Regions from separate parts of the Nitratireductor sp. WH36-1 genome, predicted to be linked through region 2. Evidence: predicted binding sites of a transcription regulator. Region 2 holds the regulator's gene; each other region holds the start of a gene.
The links. The regulator PhoB, encoded in region 2, activates phosphate uptake and scavenging genes when phosphate is short. The targets are predictions, from matches to a motif close to TGTCATNNANCTGTCAT.

Region 1 (4,382 bases), 780 kb from region 2:
TTCCGGCACGTCGATCTCCACATCCACCTCGCCAATGCGGATCTCGCCGGCGAAGGGGTGGTTGCGGCCATAGCCGCGCTGGGTGGAATAGCCGAGCGCCAGAAGGAACCCCTCGTCGCCGCGCGACAGGGCCTGAAGGCGCTGGTCGCGCTCCATGGGAAACTCCGGCGGCTCGCGGGTGATGTCGCCGGGCTCGCGGTCTTCCGGCAGGGAGCCGTCTTCCTCGATCAGGCCTTCATTGGCGAGAATGTCGGACACACGCGGCATGGCTTCTTCGGCCTCGCTGCGCGCCTCGGGCGCTGCCGGTTCGGCGTCTTCGGCCAGTTCCGGATCAAGCAGACGGTGCGTGTAATCGAAGGTGGGGCCGAGAAGCTGCCCGCCGGGCAGATCCTTGTAGGTGGCGGAGACGCGCCGCTCGACCAGCATCGCTGCCGTGTCGACGGGGCGCGTATAGCCGAAGCGCGGCAGGGTGGTGCGGTAGGCGCGCAGAAGGAAGATCGCCTCGATCATGTCGCCGCGCGCCTGCTTGACGGCAAGTGCCGCGAGGCCGGTGTCGTAAAGCGAGCCTTCGGACATGACGCGGTCGACGGCAAGCGAAAGCTGGCTGGCGATCTGCTCGAGCGTGATGGCGGGCAGGTTGCGGTCGCCGCGGCGACGGTCGGCCAGAAGCCGGTGCGCGTTCTGGATGGCGGCTTCGCCGCCCTTGACGGCTACATACATGGCTCAGGCCTCCTGGCTGGTGATGCGGGTGGAGCGGGGCAGGGCCGCAAGGCCCTCGCGGCTGACCAGGATCAGGTCGATGCCGCGCGGAAAGCGGGCGTGGTTCTGCGCCCACTGGCGGGTGAAATGACGCGGCATGGGACGGGGCGCGAGGCGCGCCTCGCTCTCGATGCCGGGGCCGTCGAGAACCAGTTCCTCGCCGCCCGAAAGGTCGTTCACCTGAAGAACGAGCGTGGCCGAGCGGTCGGGATATTCCTGCGAGCCCTGGGCGAAGTTCTCCAGCCCGATCAGGTGCTCGGGATCAGCCGCCAGGATGAAATGCGCATCGGCCGGCGTGTTGGCGAGCGGCGCGCCGGTGTGGAAGGCGAGCCAGGCGCGGACCGCCTCATCGCCCGCAAGCGCGGGGTCGAGCCAGATCGGCGTGTCCTGATCGCAAAGCGCCAGCGCGACGGCTGCGGCCTCCGGCGTCAGCGGTGCGGGCGGCTTGGCGAGCGCAATGCCCCTGTGGATCGTGCCGGGCTCGGCCATGGCCTGCATGACGGCGCGGAAAATGGTCTGGGCGTCGAAGACCGGGTTCTGGAAACCGCCTTCGATGGCGATGGAATCGAGCGTCATCAGTCCTCTCCGCGAACCATGGTGAAGAAGTCGACCTTGGTGGCTGCCGTTTCGGCGCGACGGATCGCGTCAGCCTCGATGCGGCGGGCGCGCAGCGGCGCGAGGATCTTCTCCTCGATCCGGGCTTCAAGGTCAGGTTGCTGGCGCAGCGCGTCGATGAGGGCGGCAACCCGCACCTTCATTTTCTCGCGGCCAAGCGCATAGGCGTGGCCAACCTCGCCGCCGGGAAGCTTGACGGTGGCGCGCGTGACGGTGGCTTCGCCGAAGTTGAACGGCGCGCCGCCGCCGCCCATGCGGCCGCGAACGGTCACAAGGCCGGTTTCAGGTCCGCGCAGCGTTTCGGCCTCGTCGGGCAGCCCGGCTTCGTTCCAGAGCTGCATGAGATCGGTGCCGCTCGCCATGGCCAGCACCGCCATCGCTTCGCGCCGCCGCTCGGTGACCGCCTGTCTTTCCTGTCGTGAGACCATGATGTCTCCTTCCTCGTTCGCCAATTTGTCTATTGTTCTAGACAACCAAACATATTATGGGTTTTGCCTAACGGGTGTCCATGACGCGCTGATGACAGCGCAGCCGGGGAGAACGGGATTTTGGCGCAGGCGAAGAAAAAGGAAGCGGTGATCGAGCGGCGCAGCGGCGTTGCGCTCTGGCGGCAGATCGCCGACCGCATGCGGCGCGAGATCAGTGAAGGTCTTCTGGGGCAGGGAGGACGCATGCCGCCGGAAGTGGCGCTTGCGGAGCGTTTTGGCGTCAACCGGCACACGGTGCGCACGGCGATTGCGGCGCTTGTGCAGGAAGGCGTTTTACGCGCAGAGCAGGGGCGCGGTACCTTTGTCGAGGCACGCAGGCGGCTGGCCTATCCCATTCGCAGCCGTACGCGTTTTTCGGAAGGGCTGGCGGGGCAGTCGCGCGGGCTGGCCGCCGATCTGCTCGATCATGCGGTGGAGCCCGCGAGCCTTGATGTTGCAAAGGCGTTGTGTCTTTCGCCCGGCGCGCCGGTGATCCGGCTGGAGACGCTTTCGCATGCCGATGGACGGCCCGTTTCCCGCGCCCGTGGCTGGTTCGACGCAGAGCGGTTTGCGGGCATGGCGGAAATTTTTTCGCGAACGCGCTCGATCACGGCCTCGTTCCGGGAACTGGGCCTTGCCGATTATCTGCGCCACAGCACCACTGTAACAGCCCGGCACGCAGAAGCGGGCGATCTGAAAGACCTGCAGCTTTCGCCCGGCGCGATCGTTCTGGTGACCATTGCCATCAATGTGGATGCGCAGGGACAGCCCGTGCAGTATTCCGAGACCCGCTTTGCCGCCGACCGTATCGAGTTGCACATACCCGGCGCGGACGAGACCGGCTGAGAGCGCCCATCACCCACAACTCACCGCGAAGTGACCGCAACGCGAGGTGGTTTGCGTTGATTTGATCCGCCCTGACGTGCTCTATCCCAACGGGTTTCAAACAAGGGCAACAAAGGGGTTTCGCTTGCGCGCACTGCTATTCTCGACTGCACTTCTGGCCATTGGCGCGGTTCCAGCCGCCGCCGATACGACGCAGCCCGATCCCTCGAACTGGGATGCGGTTCTGAAGGATGCGCGTGGCGAAACAGTCTATTTCAACGCCTGGGGCGGTTCGCAGAACATCAACGATTACATCGAGTGGGCGGGTGACGCGCTGAAAGAACGCTACGGCGTCACGCTCAGACATGTGAAGCTTGAGGATACGGCAAGCGCGGTCGCCACCGTGGTGGCGGAAAAGGCTGCCGGTCGCGATGCGGGCGGAACGGTCGATCTCATCTGGATCAATGGCGAGAACTTTGCCGCCATGAAGCAACAGGGGCTGATCCTCTCGCCGGGCTGGGCGGAAAAACTGCCGAACTGGGCCTTTGTGGATGTCGAGAACAAGCCGACCATCCGCACCGACTTCACCGTGCCGGTGGAAGGGCTGGAAAGCCCGTGGGGCATGGCGAAACTTGTCTTCTTCTACGACACCGCGCGCATCCATGTGGAAGACCTGCCGCAGGATGCCGACGGGCTGTTGAAATGGGCGCAGGAAAACCCCGGCCGCTTCTCCTATCCGCAGCCGCCGGATTTCATCGGCTCTTCCTTCCTGAAGCAGGTTCTGGCCGAAACGGTCGAAGACCCGGCAGTGTTGCAAAAACCGGTTGATGAAGATGCGTTCGATCAGGTGGCAAAGCCGCTTTTCGACTATCTCGATGCGCTGAACCCGGCCATGTGGCGCTCCGGCCGTGCCTATCCGCAGAATTACCCGGCGATGAAGCAGCTTCTGGCCGATTCCGAACTCGACATCATCTTCGCCTTCAATCCGGCTGAAGCCTCGAACGCCATTGCCAATGGCGAGCTGCCGGACACGGTGCGTTCCTTCACCTTTCCCGGCGGCACGCTGGCCAACACCCACTTCCTGACCATCCCCTACAATGCTTCGGCAAAGGCGGGGGCGCTGGTGGTTGCCAATTTCCTGATGTCGCCCGAGGCGCAGGCGCGCAAGCAGGATCCAGCCATCTGGGGCGATCCGACGGTGCTCGCGCTCGACAGGCTGGATGTGGATGACCGCGCCCGCTTCGACGCCATCGATCTCGGCGTCGCAACGCTGCGGCCCGACGAACTCGGCCCGGCGCTGGACGAGCCGCATCCGAGCTGGATGGAGCGCATCGAAACCGAGTGGAAACGGCGCTATGGGGTTGGAAATTAGCCAAGGCATGGGACCAGCCTGATGCTGACGCGCCTCGGTCCTTTTCTCGCCATCGGGCTTCTGACCGTTCCGGTCGCGTTCGGGCTGGCCGGCACATTGCTGCCGGCCTTCGGCTATCTGCCGGCGCTGGGTGGCATGGAGTTCGGGCTTGCGCCCTTCGCCATGCTGTTTTCCGAGCCGGCCATTTTCATGTCGGCGCTGATGAGCCTCTTCAGCGGGCTTGCGACGGCGGCGATCTCGCTTGCGGTGGTGATGCTTTTCACCGCCGCCTGGGGCGGCACGCAGCTCTTTGCACGCATCCAGCATCTGATTTCGCCGCTGCTTTCCGTGCCGCACGCGGCCAG
Region 2 (4,382 bases):
CGATCGACATTGCCCGGATCACCGGCAAGATCACGCTCGATGGCGAGGATATCTACGATCCCCGCATCGATGTGGTGGAGCTGCGCGCCCGGGTCGGCATGGTCTTCCAGAAGCCCAATCCGTTCCCCAAGTCGATCTACGAGAACATCGCCTACGGTCCGCGCATTCACGGTCTGGCGACGAAGAAGTCGGAATTCGACGAGGTCGTGGAAGCGAGCCTCCAGAAGGCTGGCCTCTTCAATGAGGTGAAGGACCGCCTGCATGAGCCCGGCACCGGTCTTTCCGGTGGTCAACAGCAGCGCTTATGCATCGCGCGCGCCATTGCCGTGTCGCCGGAAGTGATCCTGATGGACGAGCCCTGCTCGGCGCTTGATCCCATCGCCACCGCCAAGGTGGAAGAGCTGATTGACGAGCTGCGCGAGAACTACACGATCGTGATCGTCACGCACTCCATGCAGCAGGCGGCCCGCGTCTCGCAGCGCACGGCCATGTTCCACCTCGGCAATCTGGTCGAGGAAGGCCCGACGGACAAGATGTTCACCAATCCGGATGACAAGCGCACCCAGGATTACATCACCGGACGCTTCGGCTGACGGCGCGGCAAACGCACAGATAAGGAACCAGACCATGGGCGAGCACACAGTCAGCTCCTTCGATGAGGAACTCGGTGAAATCGACCGCCTCATCCGCGACATGGGCGATCTCTCCGGCGAGATGACGCGCGCTTCCACCAGGGCGCTACTGCACTCCGATACGGCGCTTGCACAGCGCATCATCTCCGATGACACGATCATGGACGCCAAGCAGCGCGACCTTGATGAGCGCGCCATCACGCTCATCGCAAAGCGCCAGCCGATGGCGCAGGATCTGCGCAGCGTCGTGGGCGCCATCCGCATGGCGGCTGATCTCGAGCGCATCGGCGATCTGGCCAAGAACATTGCCAAGCGCGTCGGCGCCGTGGGCGAAAGCGCCACGCCGCGCACGCTTGCGCATTCCATCGACGCGATGGCCGGCCTCGTGCTGAAACAGGTCAATTCGGTGGTCGAGCACTATGTGGCGCGCAATGCCGAGGCGTTAATCCGGCTGCGCGACGAGGATGAGGAAATCGACATTCAGTACACGTCGGTTTTCCGCGAACTCCTCACCTACATGATGGAAGACCCGCGCAACATCACGGCCTGCACGCACCTCCTGTTCTGTGCGAAAAATCTTGAGCGTATCGGCGACCATGTGACCAATATCGCCGAAAATGCCTATTATGTGGTGACGGGGTCCCAGCTTCCGGTCCAGCGGCCGAAGCTTGACGAAACACAGATGACGGTCGAATCCGATGTCTAACCGGCCGTAGACTGCCCGAGGAGAATGCCTGCCATGATTGCCCCCAAGGTCATGGTCGTTGAAGACGACGAACCGCTTTGCGTCTTGCTCAAGTACAATCTGGAAGCCGAAGGCTATCAGGTCGAGATGATCTCTCGCGGCGATGAAGCCGAAGTGCGCCTGCAGGAAAACGTACCCGATCTGCTCGTTCTGGACTGGATGGTTCCGGCCGTTTCCGGCATCGAGCTGTGCCGCCGGCTGCGCATGCGCCCCGAAACGGAGCGCCTGCCGATCATCATGCTCACCGCCCGTGGCGAGGAAAGCGACCGCGTGCGCGGCCTTTCAACCGGCGCGGACGACTATCTGGTGAAGCCTTTCTCGACGCCGGAATTCGTGGCGCGTGTTCGCGCGCTTCTGCGGCGCGCGAAGCCGGAAGTGCTCTCGACGGTTCTTTCGGTCGGGGACATCGTGCTCGACCGTGAATCGCACCGTGTCTATCGCCGCAAGAACGAGATCCGTCTCGGACCGACAGAGTTCCGCCTTCTGGAATTCATGATGCAGCATCCCGGCCGCGTCTTCTCGCGAAGCCAGCTGCTCGACAATGTCTGGGGCGAGACGATCTATATCGACGAGCGCACCGTGGACGTGCATGTGGGGCGTTTGCGCAAGGCCGTGAACCACGGGCGTCTGCCCGATGTGATCCGCACCATTCGCGGCGCGGGCTATGCGATCCGCGAAGCCTGACAAACGCGATACAGCCATTAAAAAAAGCCCCGGTTCGACCGGGGCTTTTTCGTTGAAGCTCTTCGCCGTTATTTCGTGGCCCGTTATTTCGTGGCGGCGTGTCCGGGGCGGGCATGCTCGTTCTGCGCCACGGCAAAGCTCGTCACCGGCTCGATGGAAGCGGTCAGCTCGCCATTGCTGGTGATGTCCCACTCCAGGATCGCATCGTCATAGACGAGTGCGGGATCCACATAGACGCAGGTGGCGAGAACCTGCGGCGCTTCGGTTTCCAGCTCGCGCATTGCAACCGGCTTCTCCGCCTCGCACTCCTCAAACGTCTCGTAGACCGGGGTGGGGGCGGGCAGTTCCTGGCATTCGCGCGTGTCGCCGGCCCCCACATTGCCTGAGCAGCCGACAATCAAAAGAAGTGCAGCGATGTGTTCCATGGCTTTCTCCTTTCATTGTCTTCACGAAACGGAAGCCATGGATGGTCCGGTTCGCTTATGCCGCATTCGTTTATGTGTGCGTCGCCGTTTAGCGACCGCGTTTCAGAAGGCCCATGATCAGCGAGATCGCGAGCAGGGCGAGGAAGATGTAGAAGAGGATCTGCGCAATGCCTGCCGAAGCGCCGGCAATTCCGCCGAAACCGAGTGCGCCGGCGATGATCGCGACGACAAGGAATATCAGGGCCCAGTATAGCATTCTGTCTCTCCGTTTAGTTATGCCGGTTAAACGTCTGGCATTCGGATTTGGTTCCGCCGGAGAGATTTTGGGCAAAAGAAAAGCCGCCCGGAGGCGGCTTTTTTGAGAAACGCGTGAAGAAGCGGGGGCCTGTCAGGCCGCCGCGTGCGCCTGCTGATCGAAGAAGAGCGCCTGGCTGATGAGCGCCTTGACCATTTCCGGGCTGAACGGCTTGGTCACAAGGAAGGTCGGTTCCGGGCGCTCGCCCGTCAGAAGCCGCTCGGGGAAGGCGGTGATGAAGATGACCGGCACGGTGGCCGCGTCGAGGATCTCGTTCACCGCATCAAGGCCTGAACTGCCATCGGCAAGCTGAATGTCGGCCAGCACCATTTTCGGCTGCGTCTTGGCAAACATTTCGACCGCCTGCTTGTGGGTGCGGGCCGTGCCGACCACGCGATGCCCGAGGCTTTCGACCATCTCCTCGATGTCCATGGCGATCAGGGGCTCGTCCTCGATGATGAGGATGTCTGTCGCCACCTGACGGGAAATCTCCTCGCTGGCTTCGCGCAGCATCGTGTTGATGCCTTTCATATCCGTCTCGAGAATTTCCGCAGCCTCTTCCGGCCGGAAATTCTCTACGGCCACCAGCAGGAAGGCCTGACGCGGACGGGGCGCGAGCGAAGAAAGGTTGCTCATGGCCCGCTTTTCCCATGCCGAGCTCGGCGTGCCTTCGGGGACCGGAACGTCCAGCGTTTCAAACAGCGATGTGAAGAGCCTGAAGAGGGCGATCTTGTCGGTCGATGCCTCGGGAAAGATGCTCGTATCGGCGATCAACGCTTCAAGCGTCGCAGCCACCAGTGCGTCACCGCTGGACTGGGAGCCGGAAACGGCCCGGGAAAAGCGCCGCAGGTAAGGAAGGTGCGGAGCGATACGCGCTGACAGGGTCATGGATTTCAAGTCTCCCTCAAGACATGGCAATGAGAATTAGTGCATTTGTGACGGGTGAAACGCCCCATATGCGAAAATGTTCCCGTCGGAGGGAACGAATTCCGCTCAATGGCGTTTGAAAGCAGACGAGACAGTTGTGGCCCGGGCGATGCGGACGGTTTCGGGTCATTGGGAGACCAGATTTGATGGAAAAAGACAGGGCATGAATTACGGCAAACCAAACACCCGAGGAAGCTTGACCCGGCGCGGCAAGGATGAAGACCCGCTCGGCGCAAACTCAGAGATCGGACGCAAGCTCAGGCAATATTACGACGACCTGGTAACGGAAGATATTCCGGATCGGTTCAGCGACCTTCTCAATCAGCTTGAGCAGAAAAGCGGCGCTGAAACGGCCGGAAACAAGGACTGATATATATGAGTGTTTATCCGGGCTTTCGTGACGATCTACTGGCCGCTGTGCCAAGCCTGCGCGCCTTCGCCGTTTCGCTTTCAAAAAGTGCGGACCGGGCGGACGATCTCGTGCAGGAATCGCTGGTCAAGGCGTGGGACAAACAGAACAGCTATCAGCCGGGCACCAATCTGAAAGCCTGGCTCTTCACCATCCTTCGCAACGAGTTCTACTCGCAGATGCGCAAGCGCAAGCGCGAGGTCGAAGATGCGGACGGTGCGATCACCGGACGTCTGTCGGTGCACCCGGCGCAGGAGGGTTCGGT
Region 3 (4,382 bases), 220 kb from region 2:
TGTCGACTTCAACCAGTACGGCACGCGTCGCGGCAACCATGAAGTCATGATGCGCGGCACCTTCGCCAACATCCGCATCCGCAACCACATGCTGGGCGAGAACGGCACCGAGGGCGGCTACACGATCCACTATCCTTCCAAGGAAGAGATGTCGATCTATGACGCAGCCATGGAATACCGCAAGGAAGGTGTTCCGCTGGTGGTGTTCGCCGGTGGCGAATACGGCAATGGCTCCTCGCGCGACTGGGCTGCCAAGGGCACGAACCTGCTCGGCGTCCGCGCCGTGATCGCAGAGAGCTACGAGCGCATCCACCGCTCCAACCTGGTGGGCATGGGCGTCATCCCGTTCGTCTTCGCTGAAGAGACGAGCTGGGAGAAGCTTGGCCTGAAGGGCGACGAGACGGTGAGCATCGAGGGTCTTGAGACGCTCAAGCCCCGCGCCAAGGTCAACGCCAAGGTCACCTTTGCCGATGGTTCGGTGAAAGAGGTTCCGCTGCTCTGCCGCATCGATACGCTCGACGAGCTCGAGTACTTCAAGAATGGCGGCATCCTGCAGTACGTGCTGCGCGACCTGGCTGCATAATCCAGGTCTGCCACCTGCCTGAGACAGACCGTCGGCGGAAACGCCGGCGGTCTTTTTTGTTTCCGGCTGCATTTCCTCACCGGAACGTGACTTCTTGTTGAGCCCGCCCGCCACCTATAGTGCCTGAAAACAGGATCGGGTTCAGTTTCCGAACGGAGTACAGATGACTTGGCTCACCACGCGCCGCCAGCTGCTGGCGGCGGTTGCAGGCTTCTACGCCCTTACCGGCATTGCCGGCGCCCAGGAGTTGGCGCGCCCGGTCGGTGTGGTCGAGCTGTTCACCAGTCAGGGCTGCAGCTCCTGCCCGCCAGCGGATGCGCTGCTCAGCGAACTGGCGGAAAGGAATGACGTCATCTCCCTCGCCTATCACGTCGATTACTGGGACTATCTGGGCTGGCGCGATGCGCTTGGCAGCGCCGCGAACACCGCGCGGCAGAAGAACTACGCGCGCGCGCTCCAGAAAGCCTCCGTCTACACGCCACAGATGATCGTGAATGGCCGCACCGACATGAACGGTGCGGACAGGAGCAGGGTCACCGCATCGCTCGACAGCATGGCCGGCACGCCGGACGGGCTACAGGTGGATCTGTCGCTTCAGGACAGGGGCGACACCATTCTCGTCGAAGTCGGCGCATTTCGCGGCGACGCGGGCAACGAGCTGCTCGACGCGCATCTGGTCTTTGTCGACTTTGCGCCACGCGCGACGGTGGAGATACGCGCCGGAGAGAACCGGGGCCGCACCATCGAATATCGCAACGCGGTGAACCAGATCCAGACAATCGGCATGTGGGACGGAACGGCCAAGAGCTTCGAAATGCCCAAGAGCGAGCTGGTGAAGAAAGGCAATGGCTGCGCGTTGCTTCTCCAGCGCGTCGACAGGGAAGGAAGGCCGGGCGCCATCCTCGGCGCTGTCGCAATCACCCCGTGAACCAAAAGCATGGGCACCCCATGAACCAAGCATGGGCACCCCGTAAGCCAACCCCGTAAGTCAAAAAACCCGGTGGTCCCAAAAGAAAAACCGGTGCTGAATCATTCAGCACCGGTTTTGATCTTTTGGGACCGTTGCCCGGCTCGGAGATCCGAGTTGGTTCGATCCGGTCATGACCCCGAGGGCGGGGGGGCTTGGGGTTTTCGGGATCCGTGTCCGGACCGAACCGTCTCAGGCAACGGTCGGATCGTCGCGGCACAATGGGGCGTGAGCTTGGACAAAATGTGTCGAGAAAAAGGCACGTCATCACCAATTCCGACAAACGGTCCCGATTTGTGACTACCGGCTAACGATAGTGGCTTGCAGGTTCACAAAACATGCGTCGGCAAAATGTCAGGGATGATCTAACCACTCCGAATATAGCACGGCATCAAGAAAGGTTAAAAGGCTTTTCCAACCTATCCCGCGCGGCCTGAGCATCGGACCGAGACAGTGGAGACCGGTTTTTCGGTTGCCCCGATGCCTCTGGACAATCTCGATCGTAAGCCGGGAAGGAATGCAGGGCTTGCATTTCCGGCTATGGCGGGCGAACCTTTCGTGTCACCAAATCGTCATGAGGTTTAGCCAATGAGCGATTACGGCAGCGCCGGGGAGGATAGGGACAGCTCCGGGATACTGATCCCGCTGCATGAAGAGCGCCGTGCGCGCTCCAGCCTTCCCGTAACCTTCGACCGGCGCGAACTGGACCAGATTCTTCGCATCTACGGGCGCATGGTCGCCGCCGGGGAGTGGCGCGATTATGCAATCGACCACCTGAAGGACCGGGCCATCTTCTCCGTTTTCCGGCGCACCAGCGAAGTGCCCCTTTTCCAGATCGTGAAAGACCCCAAGCTCACGCGCAAGCAGGGCGCATACAGTGTGGTTGCGGCCACCGGCGCGATCCTGAAGCGCGGGCACGAACTGACGCGGGTGCTCGCCGTGTTCGACAAGAAGCTCAAGCTGGTCACCTGAGCAAAGCCGGCTGGAGCATCGCTGGTCTGGATCGCCTTTGTGCGTCCGCCCGGACGCATGGCGGTCTGCCCCCTCGGTCAGCCCCCTTGGGTCAGCCCACAGTCTCACCGCGAAACAGCCGCTCGGGGAGCGATTGAGGATCGGGTGGCGTGTTCGTTCCCCCATTCAGCGTGCGCTGCATGAACACCGTGTCGAGCCAGCGGCCATGCTTGAACCCGCTGCCGCGCAGCACCCCTGCATCCTCGAACCCCATGGCCCGGTGCAGCTTGACCGAAGCGCTGGTTTCCGAGCCATCGCCAATGACCGCAACGATCTGGCGGAACCCGCACAGCATGCAGGCCTCGACCAGCGCTTCGAGCAGAGTGCGGCCGATACCGCGCCCCTGCGCCTGCGGGTCGAGATAGACGGAATCCTCCACCATGAAGCGATAGGCGCGGCGCGGACGAAACGGCCCCGCATAGGCATAGCCAAGCAGCACGCCCTCCTCCTCCGCCACCAGATAGGGATAGCCGCTACCGAGGAGCACGCTCATGCGCTCACGCATCTCGGCCTCGCCCGGCGGATCAAGCTCGTAGCTGGCCGTGCCTTTGTTCACGGCATGGGCGTAGATGCGGGTGATGGCGGGCGCGTCATCGAGGCTGGCGGGGCGGATGGTGAGCGGCATGGAGCAAAAACGCCTTTTGGGAAACCGGATCAAAGAAAAGGGCGGCCCGAGAGCCGCCCTTTCGTATCGTCGTTCAAAGTCCTGCGCCCGCTACTCGCGATTGCCGAGGAACTGCAGCATGAACATGAACAGGTTGATGAAGTCGAGGTAGAGACGCAGGGCGCCCATGATTGCCTTGCGGCCGGACACGGTGGCGTCGTCGCCCTCGTAGTACATCTCCTTGATCTGCTGGGTGTCGTAAGCCGTGAGGCCGGCGAACACCAGCACACCGATCACCGAGATGGCGAACTGCAGCGCGGACGAGCCGAGGAAGATGTTCACGATCGAGGCAATGATGATGCCGATCAGACCCATGAACAGGAACGAGCCCATGCCCGAGAGGTCACGCTTGGTCGTGTAACCCCAGAGCGACAGCGCGCCGAACGATGCGGCGGTGATGAAGAAGGTGCGGACGATGCTCTCACCCGTGTAGACGAGGAAGATCGTCGACAGGGAAAGACCCACGAGGCCCGAATAGACCCAGAATGTCGTCTGCGCAGCCGCGACACTCATGTTCTGAATGCGGAAGCTGAGGAAGAACACCAGCGCGAGCGGTGCGAGGATGACAACCCAGCGGAAGGCGCTGGCGTAGATGAGCTGGCCGAATGCGGTCAGCTGGCCATCCGCGATGGCGAGATTGAATGCACCAAAGGCTGCAAGACCGGTGATGGCCAGGCCAAGCGCCATAAGGTTGTAGACGCGAATCATGTAGGCGCGCAGGCCCTCGTCGATGGCCGCGTCCGCGCGTACGCCGGGCGTTGCGCGGGCCTGATAGTTACGAAGGTCAGCCATAATTATCCCTTTCTGGCTTTAATCCCGTCGGGTGACGGCCATACGACCGTGCGCCGCTGGCGGGATACCAGCATGCGTAATGCAAATATGATGTCAGTTTAAGCTGACGACAAGACCTGAAACGCCCAGAAATGCAGATGCGGCAACACTTCGCGGGCAAAAAAAGCGCTTCCCCGGCGGGACGGTTAACGCTTTTTCATGCCTGAGGCTGCCGGAAGCGGCCCAAAGGCCGCCCCGCTGTTTCAGAGTCTCTCGCTTTAGAGATTGCGCAGAACCGGAGCCGCCTTGTGCCCGAGCACCCGCCAGGTGCCGACCAGGCCGAAGCCGACGGTCAGGACGAGCGCCACCGCAATGGTTGTCAAAGC
Region 4 (4,382 bases), on a different replicon from region 2:
AACGATGCCGCCGCGCACGGTGCTGATGACCTGGCCGCCGGCAATAAGCGCGCCGCCAAACTCGAACACCGCCGCCATGATGAGCGCGCCTGCAAGCGGGATCACCCTTGCGCCGACCACAGGGCCGATATTGTTGGCGACATCATTTGCGCCGATATTGAGCGCCATATACGCGCCGAAGCCGGCGGCCGTGGCGATCCACAGCGCGAATTCGGGATTGCCGCCATTCTGGGCGCGCACCAGCGCATAGGCCATCGCCGCAACGACGAAGGACAGGGCGATGAAAAGACGTCCGAGAAACGGAGCAAGGTCTCTGAGGTCCGACCTGGCTTTCGCGAGGCTCGCCATATAGCCGGATTCAGGCAAAGCGGGGCTGACATGCGTACGCATGGTCCTCTCCTTTCGATGGCAGAGTTGAAGCTCAGGCGGGGCTCAGGGCCCGGCCGTCGAGAAGCTGCAAGCGACGCAGCGCGGGCAGGAAGCGGTTGTGCCGCTCCACCTGGCCCGTCGCGGCCATGCCCACGCAGTATTTTGAGCAGCGTTTTGTCGGGTGGACGTGCAGTCCCCGGAAAATCGCATCGGCGATGCCGTTGCCGCGCGCCGATTTCGTTTCCACGATGGAGATGTCGGGCCGCACTAGGCGGCGTACATCGCCAGCCTTGAACGAGAGCTGCGTGTCGATGGTCATGCGCTCGCCGCCCTCCTTGGCCACCAGCGTGATGCGCATATACTGCATCTCGATCACCGGGGCCAAAGGCCGGTCGAAGGGGCTGTCATAGATCTCGCGGTGGCACGTGTCGATGAAACTTTCACCGGAGTGGTCGAGGCCCGAACCGGGTTCCTGCAGCTTCAGGCGTTTCTTGACCGTGATCTGCCGTTTGCTCTTCAGCTTCACTTCCAGATAGCTGAGGCCGGTATCCACGTAATCGCGCACCCGCACCTTGCAGCGTTTGCGACGCCCCTGATGGTGGTCGTAATAGCTGCGCAGATCGTCATCATCATAATAACGGGTGGCATAAGTGAACGCGCGGATGCCGTCGATTTCGAGCACGTCGAACAGATCCGAAAAGGCGTGCAGCGCGGGGCGGAGCCGGTTGGCCGGAACAATATACTTGTTGTCCAGCCGTTCCAGCATGGCGGCCTTGCCGTTCAGTCCCTCAAGCGAGATCGGGCGGAAGCCGGTCAGTTCATTTGTGATGGAATGATCCATTGGAGTGTCTCCTTCCCGGCAGGTCAGTGCCGGGGCTTGCGGAAGAACACGTTCATCCGGGCCATGTCGTTGATGTAGTCGAGCGCGGTGATCTGGTAGGACATCACGTCCACGCCAAGGCGCTCGGAGAGGTCGCGGCGCATCTTCTCAGGCTGCGAAAGCGCTTCGTGATCGATCTTGTCGAGCGTGATCTTCACACCGTCGGACGAGCGCAGGATGGCCGGGTGATCGAGGATGTAAGCGCCCAGAAGCACAAGCGCGACAACGGCAAGCACGATGGCCAGAGGCGTTCCGGGAATGGCGCAGATCACGGCGATGGAGACCGAGCCGAAGAAATAGGTGATTTCCACCTTGGAGATCTGCTCCGAACGCAGGGTGAAGAGCGCCAGAATCGCGAAGAGGCCGAAGCCGGCGGCCAGCGAGAATTCGACAGCCGAAAGAATGGAAAGAACGCCAAAGGCAAAGATGTTGAACAGCGATGCCGCCGTCACCAGTTCCTTGTCGCGGTAGCGCCGGTAGTAAAGGCCGAAGACCAGGATCGTCATCGACACGACGTCGATGCCAAAGCGGATTGGGGTGTCACCGAATGCGAACGTTTCCAGCATTGTTTTCCTCATTTGTTGGTCACGGCCTCTGTCAGAAAACTGTCGTAAAACTGTCAGAAAGCCGTCTCTGGTGTCGGAAAACGTGAGGGAATTGGATCTATTCCATCGGCATTGATTTTATTTCTCCCGGGTCCGCTGAAACCCTTGCCGCATATGAAAAAACTCCCCCCGGATTTTTTCCGGAGGGAGTTCATCTTTGTCGTTTCGGTCAGATATCTGCGCCTGATCCGGCGTTCTATTCCGCCGCGTCGCGCCGTGGCAGCACCCAGTCGGGGCGCGGGAAATGGCAGGTATAGCCATTGGGATAGCGCTCGAGATAATCCTGATGCTCGGGCTCTGCTTCCCAGAAATCGCCAACCGGCTCCAGTTCCGTCACCACCTTGCCCGGCCACAGGCCGGAGGCGTTCACATCGGCAATGGTCTCTTCGGCCACGCGCTTCTGCTCGTCGCTTACATAGTAGATCGCCGAGCGATAGGACATGCCGACATCATTGCCCTGCCGGTTTGCCGTGGTCGGGTCATGGATCTGGAAGAAGAACTCCAGCAGCCGGCGATAGCTCGTTTTGTCGGGATCAAAGGTGATTTCAATCCCTTCCGCATGGGTTCCATGGTTGCGGTATGTGGCGTTCGGCACGTCGCCTCCGGTGTATCCCACACGGGTGCTGACAATGCCGGGCAGCTTGCGGATGAGGTCCTGCATGCCCCAGAAACAGCCGCCAGCCAGAACAGCGCGTTCAGTCATTGCACATCCTCCACCTGGTCGAGATAGTCTCCGTAACCTTCCGCTTCCATCGCATCGCGATGAATGAAGCGCAGTGCCGCCGAATTGATGCAATAGCGCAGACCGCCACGGTCTCGCGGGCCATCCTCGAAGACATGGCCAAGATGGCTGTCGCCATGCGTTGAGCGCACTTCCGTGCGGATCATGCCGTGGGTCGTGTCCCGCAGCTCGCTGACATTGGCCGGCGCGATGGGCTTGGTAAAGCTCGGCCAGCCACAGCCGGACTCATACTTGTCGCTGCTTGCGAAAAGCGGTTCGCCCGAAACGATGTCGACGTAGATGCCCGGTTCCTTGTTGTTCAGGTGCTCGCCGGTGCCAGGGCGTTCCGTGCCGCTTTGCTGCGTCACGTAATATTGCTCCGGGCTGAGGCGGGCCAAGGCTTCTTCGGTCTTCCTGTAGTTCATCGGCAGCTCCGGCTTCCTGATCGTTCAATGGTGATCGGTCTCGGCATCGCGTCGAAACACGGTGCCTGCGGAGCCTCATCTAGGTATCGCGGCTCCGCGATCCCAATCATATTAGCGTGATCCGAAACGGAAGTCCGCCGGGACGCGTCAGCGCAGTGTGGAAAGCGCCGCGCTCTCGTCCTCGGCCGAAAGCGGCGCACCGGCCCTGGTGGCCATGAGAAACGCGTCCAGCGCTTCCAGCGAAGACGCGGGAACGAAATCGCCGTTCACATCCACCTGCGAGGCCGCAAAGCGCAGCTGCCAGGCATCGTTTTCCTGACAGGCGACAGCCACATGAGATGTGCCACGCGCACTGACCTCGAATTCCCGGCAAAGCGTGCCCGCGCCATCGCGATAAGTGGCAATCGCCTCGAAACGCGCATCCTCGCCAAGTTGCCTTGTCTCGCCCGATGGCGATACGTTCAGCGCTTCAACGATCCGGTCGTCTGCAAGGCCCGCAATCTCGATGCCGCCCGCCTGTTCGGGCTGACCGGCGGCCATGTAACCAAGCAATCCGCCCGCAACCAGCGCCAGAGAAGCTGCGATGGGCAGTGCATGGCGCTGTGCGAACCCCTGTTGGCGCGGGGCGCTCCTTTGCCTGAAGGGAAGCACCTCCGCTCCGGAACCGGATTCTTCCATCTCCGCAGCGCCAGCCATCTGTCGCACACGCGCTTCAAGATCGTCTGGCACGGAGACTTTTGCCGTTCCGAATGTGCCCGCCAGTAACGCGCGCGTCTTCATGAACAGGTCCACGCGCTCCGCGAGCGCAGTGTCCCGCTCGATGGCGTCTTCAACCTCACGGCGGGTCTTCGCATCGAGCTCGCCATCGGCATAGGCCATCAGAACTTCATCGGTGAATTTTTCTTCATGCATCGTGTTCTGTCCTGTCGCAAAAGGTCATGCGGCCCTGTCAGTTTAGATCAAGTTTTCCGGCGAGCGTGGTCCGGGCGCGGGCAAGCCGGCTCATGACCGTGCCGATGGGAATGCCAAGCGCGGCGGCAGCTTCCTTGTAGGAGAGCTCCTCCACGCAGATCATCATGATGATCTCGCGCTGGTCCGCCGGCAGTTCCTGCAGCGCACTCGCCACATTGCCGAGCATCAGATGCGTTTCCGTGTCATGCGCACCATCGGTGAAAATCGCATCGGGCCGGTCGACAATGTCCACGCTTTCGCCGCGCGTCCTGTCGCGCCGCACCCGGTCAATCCAGGTGTTGCGCATGATGCGTATCAGCCACGCGGAAAGGTTCGTGCCCTGGGCATAGCTGCTCCGGCTCGCAAAGGCTTTCTCGCAGGTCTGCTGCACAAGATCGTCGGCCACGTCCAGCGAGCGGCTCAGCACGAAA

Region 1: the regulator PhoB is predicted to act here: its motif matches at 1,883-1,899, upstream of phnG (phosphonate C-P lyase system protein PhnG).
Region 3: the regulator PhoB is predicted to act here: its motif matches at 2,110-2,126, upstream of AC4PTT_RS01800 (DUF2794 domain-containing protein).
Region 4: the regulator PhoB is predicted to act here: its motif matches at 1,845-1,861, upstream of AC4PTT_RS19575 (DUF4956 domain-containing protein).

Annotation. Positions count from the first base shown of each region.
Region 1 covers NZ_CM178970.1:3,833,306-3,837,687, reverse strand. Annotated here, with positions in the region: gene AC4PTT_RS18285 (carbon-phosphorus lyase complex subunit) at 1-720, opposite strand, end outside; gene phnH (phosphonate C-P lyase system protein PhnH) at 724-1,335, opposite strand; gene phnG (phosphonate C-P lyase system protein PhnG) at 1,335-1,802, opposite strand; gene phnF (phosphonate metabolism transcriptional regulator PhnF) at 2,001-2,687, shown strand; gene AC4PTT_RS18265 (ABC transporter substrate-binding protein) at 2,812-4,038, shown strand; gene AC4PTT_RS18260 (ABC transporter permease) at 4,060-4,382, shown strand, end outside.
Region 2 covers NZ_CM178970.1:587,902-592,283, forward strand. Annotated here, with positions in the region: gene pstB (phosphate ABC transporter ATP-binding protein PstB) at 1-593, shown strand, start outside; gene phoU (phosphate signaling complex protein PhoU) at 628-1,338, shown strand; gene phoB (phosphate regulon transcriptional regulator PhoB) at 1,375-2,061, shown strand; gene AC4PTT_RS02840 (hypothetical protein) at 2,145-2,486, opposite strand; gene AC4PTT_RS02845 (DUF1328 domain-containing protein) at 2,575-2,742, opposite strand; gene AC4PTT_RS02850 (response regulator) at 2,875-3,669, opposite strand; gene AC4PTT_RS02855 (NepR family anti-sigma factor) at 3,872-4,078, shown strand; gene AC4PTT_RS02860 (sigma-70 family RNA polymerase sigma factor) at 4,084-4,382, shown strand, end outside.
Region 3 covers NZ_CM178970.1:370,942-375,323, reverse strand. Annotated here, with positions in the region: gene acnA (aconitate hydratase AcnA) at 1-583, shown strand, start outside; gene AC4PTT_RS01805 (DUF1223 domain-containing protein) at 747-1,511, shown strand; gene AC4PTT_RS01800 (DUF2794 domain-containing protein) at 2,139-2,522, shown strand; gene AC4PTT_RS01795 (GNAT family N-acetyltransferase) at 2,614-3,186, opposite strand; gene AC4PTT_RS01790 (Bax inhibitor-1/YccA family protein) at 3,277-4,017, opposite strand; gene AC4PTT_RS01785 (ABC transporter permease) at 4,275-4,382, opposite strand, start outside.
Region 4 covers NZ_JBZXDP010000002.1:83,215-87,596, reverse strand. Annotated here, with positions in the region: gene AC4PTT_RS19585 (inorganic phosphate transporter) at 1-390, opposite strand, end outside; gene AC4PTT_RS19580 (polyphosphate polymerase domain-containing protein) at 422-1,210, opposite strand; gene AC4PTT_RS19575 (DUF4956 domain-containing protein) at 1,234-1,815, opposite strand; gene msrA (peptide-methionine (S)-S-oxide reductase MsrA) at 2,051-2,557, opposite strand; gene msrB (peptide-methionine (R)-S-oxide reductase MsrB) at 2,554-3,000, opposite strand; gene AC4PTT_RS19560 (anti-sigma factor) at 3,148-3,912, opposite strand; gene AC4PTT_RS19555 (RNA polymerase sigma factor) at 3,950-4,382, opposite strand, start outside.